2 regions of the Brevibacillus sp. BD137 genome follow, and region 1 is predicted to be linked to the other one. Evidence: a T-box and tRNA genes for the amino acid it is inferred to sense, from the RefSeq annotation. Region 1 holds a T-box; the other holds one or more tRNA genes.
The links. The T-box of region 1 lies ahead of argS (arginine--tRNA ligase). A T-box ahead of a tRNA ligase gene usually reads a tRNA of that ligase, here a tRNA-Arg.
Positions count from the first base shown of each region.

Region 1 (6,893 bases):
AAATGGGGTTTGCCAAGGAAGTGGCCGATTGGGTGGCGTTTATGAATCAAGGCAAGATCATCGAGATGGCTAGACCCCAAGAAATTTTTAATAACCCGAAAGAAGAGCGCACGAGAGAATTTTTGAACCGTGTACTGTAATAGCGTAAAAACGAAGGGGAGCTGGAGTATGAGAGGCGTAGTCATTGTCGCGGGTGTGCGGAGTGCTGTGGGTGCATTCGGAAAAAGCCTGCGTGACGTACCAGCAACAGAGCTGGGGCGGCAAGTATTGGAAGGCTTGATGAATAAGGTTGATTTGCCGAAGGAACAAGTCAATGAAGTGATTTTTGGCAATGGGTACGTACATGGGGGAGGACTCAATGCTGCACGTATCAGCTCGCAGCTGGCGGGATTTCCACGCAATGTCTATGGTCACATCGTGATCAAAGCCTGTGGTTCAGGTTTGAAAGCAATTGGCAACGGTGCGCTAGCCATTGCAGCAGGTCAAGAGGATGTGGTGATTGCGGGCGGAGTGGAGTCCATGAGTAACGTTCCTTACCTCGTGAAGAATCGCTGGGGCAGCAAATTCGGCCATTTGTCCATGGAGGATGCTCTTTTGTCCGATGGTTTGATCTGCTCGTTGACTGGCGAACATATGGGTATGACCGCAGAACGGCTGGCTGTCCAGTACGGTATTTCCCGTGAAGAGCAGGATCGTTTTGCCTACGAGAGCCACGTAAGAGCAGCGGCAGCAATCGAAGCAGGCCTATTCGCGAGTGAAATCGTACCGATTGAAATCAAGGATCGCAAAGGCACACGTGTTTTTGCGCAGGATGAATCGGTGCGCCATGATATCAAGCTAGAAGAACTCGCCAAGCTGAAAAGTGTTTTTCAAAAGGAGGGGACCATCACTGCCGGAAATGCGTGTCCGATGAATGACGGCGCAGCCGCTGTATTGATGATGTCCCGTGAAAAGGCGGAGGAAGCGGGTTTGACTCCACTCGTGAAAATAAAGGCTTTTGCCAGCGCAGGAGTCGAACCTGACGTGATGGGGATTGGACCAGTCCCTGCTACGAAAAAGGTACTGGAGAAAGCGGGATTGAATCTCGAAGACATTGGGCTCATCGAATTGAATGAGGCATTTGCCGCCCAGGCTTTGTCTGTGATCAAATGCTTGGAGCTGGACTCGAGTAAGGTGAATGTCAATGGAGGCGCGATTGCCTTGGGTCACCCTGTGGGAGCAACTGGAGCCAAACTGACAGTGACGTTGATGAACGAAATGATGCGCAGACGCGAGAAGTATGGCATGGTGACGCTGTGCATGGCAGGTGGCATGGGAATGTCAGTGATCTATGAAAATTTGACAATGTAAACTTCACATGTGCAAATGAAAAAGCCCCGAACGTTGAAATTTCGGGGCTTTTTGCCATGGAGCTTGAGCGCTATTAGGGGGCCTTTTGGTCGCGTAAGTATTTTCGCAAGGTAGCCGCCACTTCTGTTGGGTTTTCCAGCTGTACAATGACGTGCTGATATTTGGCATGGCCCTCTACTTCTAGGATCAACAACGAATCCGTCTGGGCAAAAGAAAGGAAGTACCATTCATTTCGATGCTGAAAGCTTCCCTCATAAATGTTTAAAGGTCCAAAAGACGTCCCTGGCATGCGCAACATCCATTTTGGCGGAACAAAAGAACCGACCTCGACATGCTTGATCGATTGATAAGGGAGCGTGATCGTGTTCTTCAAGGCTAAGATCGTATGCAAGCCAGTGAGACGCAAGGTAAAATCCGTTTTGCCGAAATGTACACTTCTTCCCATTGTTGCTCACCTCTTTCATCGGCCATCGTTCCATTATCTCACAGAAGAATGATGATGACACGGGACAATCAAAAAAGCCGGCGTTTCCCCACAAGAGGAAGCAACCGACTTTTCGTATACTTTTTTACATTTCTTCTGGAGCCGCCAGACCGAGCAGACGCAGACCTTCCTTCAGCACAGCAACGACTGCTGCTACGAGCTGGAGACGGGATGCTGTCACATCTTCTTCCTCAGCCAGGATGCGTACATTCGCATAGAATTTGTTGAATGTTTGCGCCAGGTCGATCACATACTTGCCGATTTGCGACGGATCGAAGTTATCGGCAGCACGTTCGATTACCTCTGGGAACGCGTTCAAGAGGGTAATCACTGCCCAAGCCTCTTTGCTGTCGAGTGCACCGGAAGCCAGGTTCACAGTCGTTGCTGGCTGGTAGCCACCTCTGCGCAGCAGCGAGCATGCACGAGCGTGTGCGTATTGCACGTATGGTCCTGTTTCCCCTTCGAAGGTCAGCATCTCTTCCCAGGAGAAGTTGACATCATTCAGGCGGAAGTTTTTCAAGTCATGGAAAATAACTGCGCCTACCCCGACTTGACGAGCCACTTCTTCTTTATTGGACAGCGTAGGGTTTTTCTCTTCGATGACTTTTTGGACATCAGAAATGGCTTGTGCCAATACTTCTTCCAAGAGAACAACTTTCCCTTTACGCGTGGACATTTTCTTGCCGTCCTTGAGCATCATGCCAAATGGGATGTGGTGCATATTTGCGGACCACGCATAGCCCATTTTTTCCAACACTTTATAGAGCTGCTGGAAGTGGAGGCGTTGCTCGTTTCCTACGACATAAAGTGCTTTAGCAAAATCGTACGATTCGTGGCGGAAGAGGGCTGCAGCCAAATCACGCGTTGCGTACAGGGTAGCGCCGTCAGATTTTTTGATCAGGCATGGCGGCATGTTGTATTCGTCGAGGTTCACGACCATTGCACCATCGGATTCAGTCAAGAGACCTTTTTCCTCGAGCAAGGTAACAACGCGATCCATTTTGTCGTTGTAGAATGCTTCACCGTGTGTGGAGTCGAAGGCTACGTTCATCAGGTCGTAAATCTTCATGAATTCCTTGAGGGACTCATCACGGAACCATTTCCACAGATGCTGAGCTTCTTCATCGCCATCCTCGAGCTTTTTGAACCATTCACGGCCTTGGTCCTCCAAGGTAGAATCGTTCTCGACTTCTTCGTGGAAACGAACGTAGAGGCTGAGCAGCTCCTTGATCGGTTCTGCTTTTACCTTTGCTTCATCACCCCAGAGGCGATACGCAACGATCAGTTTACCAAACTGCGTACCCCAGTCACCCAAGTGATTGATACGTACTGGCTCATAGCCTTGCTTTTCCATGATGTTGGCAATCGCGTTCCCGATTACAGTAGAGCGCAGGTGACCCATGGAAAACGGCTTCGCAATATTCGGGGAGGAGAGGTCAATTGGTACTTTGCGTCCTTCACCGATATGGCTGCTTCCGTATGTGCTGCCTTGGGTAAGGATGGTTCCGATAACTTGCTCGGCCACATTTTCTTGATCCAGGAACAGGTTCACGTACGGACCAACTGCGTTCGATTCGCGCAATGGTGCACCGGAGAGCTGTCCAGCCAGCTCTGCTGCGATCATCGGTGGAGCTTTGCGCAATGCTTTTGCCAATTGAAAGCAAGGGAAGGCCACATCGCCCATTGCAGGGTTTGGTGGTGTTTCCAGCATGCCATATACGGCTTCTTTGGTCAGTGTGTCTACGCCCATCGAGGAGAGCGCAGCGGCAATCTTTTCAGCGACTTGGTGTTTGTAGCTCATCTAAATTCCCCTTTCAAATAAAAAAACCTCTACGTCTCCTGTGAAAAAGAGACGAGAGGTTATACTCCCGCGGTGCCACTCTTGTTGTTTTTCCCTTCCATCGCATAGGAAGGCAAAAACCGCTTGACCTGCTGTAACGGGCAGTCCCGGCATAGCCCTACAGGATCCGTTGCCCATAATGGCTGGCTTTGGATGTTCAGGCCGCATCTCCGAGGGGCGTTTCCTCACATGGTTTGGCATCGGGCTCACACCGTCCCCGACTCGCTTTCGTCCACACACAAGGAGTACTATCCTCATCAACGATTCGTTTGTTTCTCTAGAATTATAGCTGTTTATACCGTCATGATGCAAGGTGCCTCGATCAAGGTTTTTTTAAAATCTTATCTAATTCCGCGAAATATTGCTTGGTCAGCTCTTCCCTTTCTTCCGGGCTGAGGTTATCTGCGTTCATCATTTGCTCTTTGTACTGTTCCAGCTTTTCGAGCATGGCCAGCTCGGCAGCTGCCGCATCGTCCAGATCGTAATTTTCCGATGGATCGAACGGGATCAATCGATTGTCATTTCCACTGCGCAAATAAGCGGAGCGCCAGTTCTCCGGAAACTGGTAAGGCTGTTCGCCAAACATAATCGCTAAAATATCGTCGGATTCAATCGGCAGGAAGTGATCGTAATCGTCTCTTCTGCCTCCCTCGGACAAGTTAATGTGGGACAAAAAATAGTGGAGATAATGTTCTCCCGTTTCGGTATTCTTAACGATGGAATAGGTTTCAAATTCGGATTTGGATAGCTCTTTTATGGTCTCCAAACAGGAGAGAAATTTGTCTTTTTCACGTGCTTGCATGTCATCCATGTCATCTCGTTCCTTTCGCTCTACAATAAGCCTCATGATAGCAAAAGCAATGTGCGCTGACAATGAAAGCAACGCAACGGAGTGTAGCAGTGGAAGAAAGGAAAAGGATTATAGATAAAATAGTTGGATAATCTTGTCACAAAAATAAGCCAGCTGGATCAAATACATATCAAAAGGTAACAAGGAGGTGAACAGTACGTGAATGCAAGTGCCAAAAGTAGCGAAGCGGACTGGACGCTGCAATTGACCAACGAGGAGAAGCTGACGAGACTCATGAGCGACTACGGAGACAACATCGTGCAGCTCGCCTATCTGATCGTCAAGGATCGGGGAATCGCGGAAGACATTACCCAGGAAGTGTTCCTGAAGGCGTATCGGGGTCTGGATCAGTTCCGCCATCAGAGTAGCGTGAAAACGTGGCTTTACCGAATCGCGATCAACGAGTCCCGCAAATATTTGCGTTCGTGGTCCTTTCGCCAGATTTTTTCTACCTACCTCTCCAAAGAGGAAGCACCCCCCGAAAAGGCTGACATGGCAAATGTTGAATCGGCCGTCATCGGACAAATGAGCAAGATACAGGTAGCGGAGCAGGTGATGAAGCTCTCGCCGCTGTACCGAAAAGTCATGGTACTACATTACTATGAAGATTTGTCGATAAGAGAGATGGCGCAAGTGCTGGATATTTCAGAAGATGCCGTACGAACCCAATTGTCACGGGCCCGAAAACATTTTAAGGCATTGTGTGAAAAGGAGGGATTGGAATGGACCTAGATAAGGAAATGCGTGAAGCAGTACGGAGCGCAAGTGAGGAATCAGTGGAGGAAGTGAGGTTTACAAAAGAGATGGAATTACGGATCAGAGGTGCGATTGCAAAAAATAAACACAAGAATCGAAACAGAATTTTCGTGGCTGGTTCGCTGGCAGCTTGCTTGGCGGTTACTGCTGTGGGAATTCATCAGCAAGGCTGGTTTCCACAGATGCCAAGTGGTAAAAATGTAACGAATGCGATTGCTACAACTGCTACGAAAACAAACAATAAAGAGACAAATCCGAACAGTGTAAAGGTGCCGCCGGAAGAGGCAATTTTACCATTGAAAAAGGCGATCCCCGCCTTGAGCAAGATGACAATAAGAGTGGATCGTACAAGCTATGGATTCAGTGCACTAACTTTACTAGAAGGGGATACTGCGCGTGCCAATGTTGTCTATGATATACAGACAGGACAAATTGAGAGCTTTACAATTGATGGTGAGCGAGGAGAACAGAAGGAAGAGAAATTGCCATCAGCCAAGACTGCGGAGAAAGCAGCAAGCGCATTTCTTCAAGCTTTTTGGGGGGAGGAAAGTAAGTCCTATCAGCTCGTCGAGACTCAGATCTATACCGATGAGTATAGGGTAAAAGGCCCATGGATGAGCGTGAATTATCAACGGATCGAAAACGGCCAGCCCGTTCCGTTCGACGTATTGTCAGTTGGAATTGACCAACAGGAGCAAGTCGTGTTTTTCGGGCGATTGAACAAGAATGAACAAGCCTTTTTCACCAAGCTTACAGATGCCATGCCTGATTTGAACCCGTCCCTTCTTCTTTTGGATAAAGAAAAGAAACACGATGGCATGTCATTCATCTTGGGGAAAACGAACAACGAGGGGCATAAGGTTTCTCTTGTGATCTATGGAAATGGTCAAGCACTGGAATCGTACAGGCTTTTGTATAGGGATGAAAAGGAAGCAGCGAGCGGGAAAGAGGCAGAGGGAGCAAAAGCCTTGCAGCAAGAGCGACAGTTCCTGAACAAACTACTCGGGGCGGATAGTGAAAACTATCGGTTAGTGGATGCCAACGATCCAGGAGTGTACCTGCGATATTATAACGGACTGCCAGTGTTGTCTGATGAAATTAGCATAACAACAACGGACTCTGGTCACGTCCGATATTTCAGCAAGGAGCCCGAAACATTCGAGCCGTCGCAGTACCCGGATGTATCGAGTGCTGTGTCAGAAGAGGTAGCCATCAAAGAGCTAAGTGAGCATATGAAGCTTCGATACGTGCAGAATCCGAGAATACGGCCAGAATCAAAGCAAGGGAAGAAGTGGCAACCTATTCTGGAATACACGCCAGCTGTTTCCTTCATGCAAAGAGGACGTGAAGATGGTACGGAGTGGCATATCGACGCGACCAATGGCAAGATTGTGTATGGAACGGGAGATAATGGGCTTGCCTATGATCAGTTGAATACGACAGAAGTACATCCGATCGAATCTCCAAAGGAATACGTCAAGGTTCGCTCCAAGGATGAGGCAAAAGCACTGCTGCAAGCGGAATTTGGCATACAGGTAGATGAATCGACCTATAGAGAGAGCGAGAGTATCCGAGAGGGGCGCAAGGAATACGTCTGGAATGATAAAAATGAC
Region 1 covers NZ_JAOTNO010000005.1:130,118-137,010, forward strand. Annotated here, with positions in the region: gene ODZ53_RS13220 (amino acid ABC transporter ATP-binding protein) at 1-140, shown strand, start outside; gene ODZ53_RS13225 (thiolase family protein) at 169-1,350, shown strand; gene ODZ53_RS13230 (hypothetical protein) at 1,424-1,795, opposite strand; gene argS (arginine--tRNA ligase) at 1,920-3,635, opposite strand; T-box leader at 3,680-3,944, opposite strand; gene ODZ53_RS13240 (hypothetical protein) at 3,997-4,485, opposite strand; gene ODZ53_RS13245 (sigma-70 family RNA polymerase sigma factor) at 4,684-5,256, shown strand; gene ODZ53_RS13250 (YcdB/YcdC domain-containing protein) at 5,247-6,893, shown strand, end outside.

Region 2 (6,893 bases), on a different contig from region 1:
GTAAATGATGGCGGGAATGGTTCCTCCCATCATTAATAGAGGAATCAAGAGTCCTACTAAAAACAGAATCGTAAGGACGGGCTTTGCCTTTTGGACACCTTCCCAGCCAAACACGAACTGTTGCTTCCACGGATAACCCAATCTTTTTACACTAACCAGTGTGACCAAGATCGCAAAAACAATCCCCCATGCGATCGGAAAACCGAGCGATAGGCTCAAAATGATACCAGCGATCATTGCCAAGATGGGTGTTACCGATGTGATAGACATGCGACCGACTTCCTTCCGTTACAATCGTGCGGACAACAGCGTATAAGCTGCCCCTTCGTCCGTAATGAGTACATTCTGACACGATTGCTTAGCAAAGGAAAGAATCGCTTTTGCCTTGCTTTCGCCCCCCGCAATAGAGAGCACTGTTTCTGCCTTGTGCACTTCCTCTAGCTGTAAACCAATTGTCGGCATTCTGTGGACCGTTTCTCCCGCTTCATTAAAGTAGTATCCGAATGCTTCTGATACAGCACCCGTCTCCACTAATTCCACGAGTTCTTCCTCCGAATAATTCCGCCTTCTCGCCATCGTGACGGCATCCCCGATTCCATGTAAAACGATTCGAGTTTCGCCCAAGAGTGACAGCACATCTTGTACCTGTGGCTCTTTGACCAATGTCTGCAAGGCTTCTGGATGGAGGCGATCCGGTACGTGAAGAAGCCGATAAGAAGCACCTGTTTTCGCTGCCATGGCGGAAGCGAGCGTGTTCGCTTGCAGCTCTACGCGTTCTCCCAATCCACCGCGAGCAGGGACAAACTGAACGTTTTTGAACGAAGCAGAAGGCGTCAGATGACTTGCTACGCTGGCGATGGATGAACCACCTGTTACCGCTACAATGTCGCCTTCTTGCACGACCTGTTTGAGGACCCGTGCCCCTACCCGTCCCAGCTCTTCCTTTACCCAAGGTGACTGGTCTGCATTGCCCTGTACCACAATGACTTCTGCTATGCCCAGCTTTTTTTGCAGGCGCTCTGCCAAGTCAGTAAGGCCGAATAGCTCTCCGACGAGAGGCTCCATGTCGTCCAAGACTTGTTGTCCTTCTTCACTCAGGCTCATTCCCGCAGCTGTTACATGAAGGAGCCCCGTTTCTTTTAGCAGTTCCACTTCTGCCCGCAAAATTCGCTCAGTGGTATCCATGGCTTGAGCAAGACCTCTTCTGCCAATCGGCTGCAAATGATAGATGGATCGGAGCAACATGTACCGCTGACGCAAAACTTGAATCAAGTCAGGCAACAATTTTTGTTGCAGTTCCAGTAAACGTCGCATTTTACCTTCTTCCTTGGTTACAAATTGTTGATCGGGACGTTTAATGTCCCTGTATATACATTTTTTGTCCCACTTGGTGCAAAAAAAAGATCACTTGCTACAACTTGAATGTATCATATTTAACCATATCTTGCAAGTTCCCCTCTACCGAAGAAAAAGCACAGTTCTCTTCGACTCTGACACGCTAGCAGGGGAGATTCACTGTCCGTCTTCACTTCCAAAAGGGGACCGTTGAGCCAAAGCCACCCTACGGGCGGAAGTTTCTCAGAGAAGAAGTGTTCGACAAGTAGGTCCCCTTTTGGAAGTTCCGACTGGGCTGGCGATGCCAAGGTCTACGAGCCCTGTGCTTTTTCTTCTCACCAGCTTTGTTGGTTCATCGGTACTTTCTAAAGCTAAAAAACAGCCAATACCATAGCAATCAATTTATGATAGAGCGGTACGTCTATGTAGTTCCTCGTGCAGCTCTTTTAGCGTCACCACATGCGTTATGGAACGAAACACGATCTCTCCATCTATCTCGACTACGGGAATGACAAACATCATTTCCTCATGCAAAGCCGGATCACTTTCAATATCAACCATGCGCATACGAAGGGGGAACTCCTCCGCCAGAGAACGGATGTAGAGCTCCACCTCGTCGCACAAATGACACTTATTTCGTCCGTACAAGACAATTTCAAACGTTTTTTCATTCATTCTCATTAAAACCTCTTTCGTTTAGCCGACGATGGGATCAGCATTTCTTCCCGGTACTTGGCAACCGTTCGGCGGGAGATCTCAATCCCCTCTGTAAGCAGCATCTCACCCAGCTTTTGATCAGATAACGGAGCTTTCCGATCTTCTTGCTCGATCAGTGCTTTGATTCTGCGTTTAACACTCTCAGAAGAAGTCGCTTCCCCGCTGGAAGTAGAGAGTGCTGACGTAAAGAAATACTTCAACTCAAAGATTCCGCGCGGTGTCTGGACGTATTTGTTGCTGGTTGCCCGGCTTATCGTTGATTCGTGCAGGCCGACCCGCTCTGCTATTTCCTTTTGCGTCATAGGCTTTAAATAATGAATCCCCCGATCAAAAAACTCCCGTTGCATATCGAGGATGGCCTGTGTTACACGCATGAGCGTCAAGCGGCGCTGCTCCAAACTTTTTGCCAGCCACATGGCGGCATTCAGCTTATCGTGAATGAACTGTTTCGCTTCATCCTGACTTTTTTGCTGGCTCAGCATTTTTTCATAGAAGCTGTTGATTTTCAGCCGCGGTGCAGCAACATCATTAACCAATACTACATAATCATTCCCGACCTTTTCTACCGTCACATCTGGAATGACATATCTTGTCTCTACGGAAGAAAAGGTCCCCCCTGGACGCGGGTTCAACGTACGGATCAAATCTGCCATCGTCTGTACCGCTTGCGGTGTACATCCGATTTTTTCTGCGATCCGCTGATAGCGATTGTCCGCCAAATCTTGCAGGTGGTTACGAACGACCTGCACGATCTTTTCATCATCGAGTGCCAAATGCTCAAGCTGCAGCAAAAGACATTCTTCCAGGCTGCGTGAAGCTACGCCTACTGGATCAAAATGCTGCAAAACGGACAACACGTCCTCAATCTCGAGCATTTCAGCGCCCAGGCGCTCACTTGCTTCCTCCAGTGTAATTTCCAAATATCCCTTCTCATCCAAATTCCCGATCAAAAAGAGAGCAATCTGTTTTTGCAGCGACGAGAACCCTTTTACATAGCCGAGTTGACGCTCCAGATGTTCGTACAGCGTCTCCGCACCTTGCTGGACGTAATCCAGCGGATTGTAAGTGCTTTCATTTTTCGACGAACCGTACTCACCTGTCGCGCGATTGCCCACAATTTCTTTCCAGTCAATCTCAGGAGCTGGCTTCTCTGCTTTTGCAGAAGCGACTTCTCCAGCCACTTCAAGGTCGAAAACAGGATTTTCATTAGCCTGATCCTGCAAATAGGAGATGAGATCAATGGCTGAATACTGCAATATGGTAATCGCTTGGCGTAATTCCGGCGTCATCACTAATTTCAGTGTTTGTTCTTGAAATAACCCCAATCCCATGTTCATGAAGCTCGCCTCCTTCGCACTTGCTCATGCTGCTCGATGACTCTTTATTTTCATTATATTCGTTCTCTCATGCAATTTTCCTGCCAAATTGATGAAACAGAACACAAAAAATGTCGAAAGATCTTCACCATTGGACTTTTTCACTTTCGCTTATTTTATCGCTAGTTTTTTCTGCTGAACTACTTTTTTTCGTTTGCATTGAGAATCTCGATGTTTTATAATAAAAGTTGTCGTCACAATATACGCCTGTAGCTCAGTGGATAGAGCAATGGTCTCCGGAACCATGTGCGGGGGTTCGATTCCCTTCAGGCGTACCATACTTTCAAACCAAAAGCGATCTCTTGAATTTCAAGAGGTCGCTTTTTTGAATCCACATGTTTGATTTCCACTCAACTAACCTATCAAAACAAAAAACAGCCCCGGGTAAAAGGGCCGTTCTTCGAGTGCTACGTATAGTAAGTCACTTTTAAATCACTTTTGAAATTACTACTTAAAAATAGCTTTAAATGTGTAAGGCATAGGGTTGATTGGGGTCGTATCAAATGCTGCATCTGCAGATACAATGTAGATGTAATAATTCCCTTCCTCAGGGATATTTACTGATAAAGTTGTATTGCCCTTAATACGAAAGTGGCTTTTTAGTGTCTCTCTGTCTTGCTTTCTCACCAAAATAATAATTTGATGATTAATGATGTTTACATTTATAGAACAATGACTGATATTATTGTTCTTTGCTTTCTCCGTTTAAAACTGGGTTCCCATTCACAAAGTAAATTAACTATTAGTCCCATTAGTTATCATAAATATAACTTATACTATTTTTCACCTTATTTAAAGTGTTTTGTAAATTCGAATCGTGTAATATTTTGTAAAAAATTGACAGATAGTAAACACAAAGAACCCTGAAGCATTCTCTCCTTCAGGGTTCTCACTCAACTATTGATACTCACACTTCCATTTCCTACTGATGATTCCTTGTTTTATACAAAAGATAAACAAAGAACGGCGCTCCAATCGCTGCGGTAAAAATCCCAGCTGGCAAATCATGCGGTAAAAACACCGTTCTCCCAATCAAATCGGCCAAGACGACAAGCATCCCGCCCAAAACAGCGGAAGCCGGCAGCAAGTAACCGTACGCAGAACCTACTAACCTACGCGCAATATGTGGGGCCATCAACCCGATAAAACTAATTCCTCCTGCTACACCAACCGCAGCACCTGCCAAAGCCACACTGATCGCAATCAAGAGCAATCGCTTCTTATCAATCGCTACGCCAATGCCTTTGGCGATATCATCACCGAGCTCCTGGGCATTCAAATAACGGATTTGGAAAATCGTAGCGCCAAGAAACAAAACGGTCCACGGAAGCAATGTCATGACATTTACCCACGACATACCGTACACAGTTCCAGTCATCCACCCGAGTGCATTTGAGGCTTTGTGGGTTTGGGTGATCACCAGGAAAAAGATCGTTAATGCCCCCATGCCTGCCGAGATACATACACCGACAAGCGCGAGGCGAAAAGGGGAGACTCCCTCTTTCCACGCAGTGAGATACGTAAGCGTCGCGGTTAACAATCCACCGATCAAGGCCACCAATGGCATCCATTGTACACTTACATCTTTTGCGAATGTGATAAATGCTACCGCTGCTGCCGTTGCTCCCGCTGTAGTCCCGATCAAATCAGGCGAAGCTAACGGATTTCGTACCAAGGACTGCAAAATAGCCCCCGATACCGCCAGGGAAGCCCCCACCATGACTGAAACGACAACACGAGGCAATCGCCAATCGAGCACGATCAATTCATTCTGTTCACTGCCCGCTCCCACAAAAGCTTTGACGACCTCCCACACAGGAATATGCAAGCTTCCTAAGCCAATACTCAATACAATCACAACAGATAACAGCAAAAATAGTATGAAATTAATTCCCAAAGCCCGCTTATCTACATGAAACGAGAGCGCTGGCTTTTTGGACCGAATGACTACATGTCTATGCATACGCCCTCCCCCTGACCAGCGGGATGATAAAAGCCACTCCGATCATAGCCGTTGCTACGCCTACTGGTACTTCCAGACGCATGGGCATCAATACAAGGCGAGAAAGCAAGTCAGCGCAAACCAGAAAAGCTCCGCCGAAAACAATTGAATAGGGAATCAACCATCGGTGATCAAGCCCGACTAAGAAACGACATAGATGCGGGATGATGATGCCCACGAATGCAATTGGTCCAGCGAGCGCGACACTCCCACCTGCCAAGAGCACCACGAGCAATAACGCAGTAGCTTTTACCAAGATAATCTTCTGGCCCAGGCCAGTCGCTACATCATCACCAAGTACCATCAAGTTTAACGAGCCAGTCAGTACCATAGCGCCTAACCAGCCTACTAGCAAATAAGGAATGATCATAAAAAAATGATCGAGCTGTCTCCCCTCCACAGAACCAACTAACCAGTAAAAGGCCTCTGTCATCGTCTTTTCTTGCAACAGCATAAACAGCGAAGTCACAGACGAAGCAAAAGCGGCAACCGCTGCACCCGAAAGTGTCAGCTTAATCGGAGTCATGCCTCCCCGCCCAGCGGAGGCCAATCCGTATACAAGCAGAGCAGTCACACCCGCTCCGATAAATCCTGCCCACATCATTTGCGACACTGGAAATTGCGAGCCAAAAACAACAATCGTCGTCACAATAGCTGCTGCAGCTCCAGCGTTCACGCCGATAAGAGACGGTGAAGCCAGAGGGTTCCGAGTCAACGCCTGCAACAAAACACCTGCTACAGCGAGGCTGCTCCCCACTGCTACCGCTGTCAGTGTACGCGGCATTCGGGAAGTCGTAATAATCAAATGTTCCTCCGAACCGGAAAATTGAGTGTATGCCTCTACTGCAGTAGTGAATGAATACCGATTGATTCCGAAAAGAATACTAGCCACCATCACGACTGCCAGGACAACAAGCCCTGCTATGAGTACAGTAGTCTTTTGCAGTCGGCTGGACAAAATCACATTCACGCCTGTTCCCTTCTTTCCGTTGCATTCTACCTATTCTGTCTATTCGCTACCTATGTATGTAAGTTTCTCCCACTAATCAGTCTAAGCTTGCGGATAGGGCTAGTCAATGATATTGATTTTTATTATCGCTATTGGAAAATCAGCACAGTAATATCTATAGTTTTCCTCTGGTTCCAAAAAATATATTGACACATTGTCATATAAGCATATAAAGTAGTGAAGAAAAATGATAATCATTATCAGTTAAAGGGGGATTTTCCATCATGCGCAAAACTTCCCTGCGTTTGATGCTCGGGGCTATGCTTTCCGCTGTGATGCTCGTAACAGGTTGCGGAGGACAGGCAACGCCTTCATCCGACTCGTCTTCTTCTACACCAGCCGCGTCAACAACTCCATCAGCACCGGCAGCGTCTGAAGAGAGAGAAGTAAAACACTTTATGGGGTCAACAAAAATAAAAGGAACTCCTCAACGTGTCGTCACTCTCACCAGTGA
Region 2 covers NZ_JAOTNO010000009.1:13,880-20,772, reverse strand. Annotated here, with positions in the region: gene ODZ53_RS19120 (Na+/H+ antiporter NhaC family protein) at 1-270, opposite strand, end outside; gene ODZ53_RS19115 (sugar-binding transcriptional regulator) at 289-1,314, opposite strand; gene ODZ53_RS19110 (glutaredoxin family protein) at 1,738-2,016, opposite strand; gene rpoN (RNA polymerase factor sigma-54) at 2,016-3,389, opposite strand; tRNA gene ODZ53_RS19100 (tRNA-Arg) at 3,632-3,706, shown strand; gene ODZ53_RS19095 (FecCD family ABC transporter permease) at 4,351-5,391, opposite strand; gene ODZ53_RS19090 (FecCD family ABC transporter permease) at 5,384-6,400, opposite strand; gene ODZ53_RS19085 (ABC transporter substrate-binding protein) at 6,664-6,893, shown strand, end outside.
Region 2: it has a tRNA-Arg gene. The T-box ahead of argS (arginine--tRNA ligase) is inferred to sense a tRNA for this amino acid. The anticodon was not compared.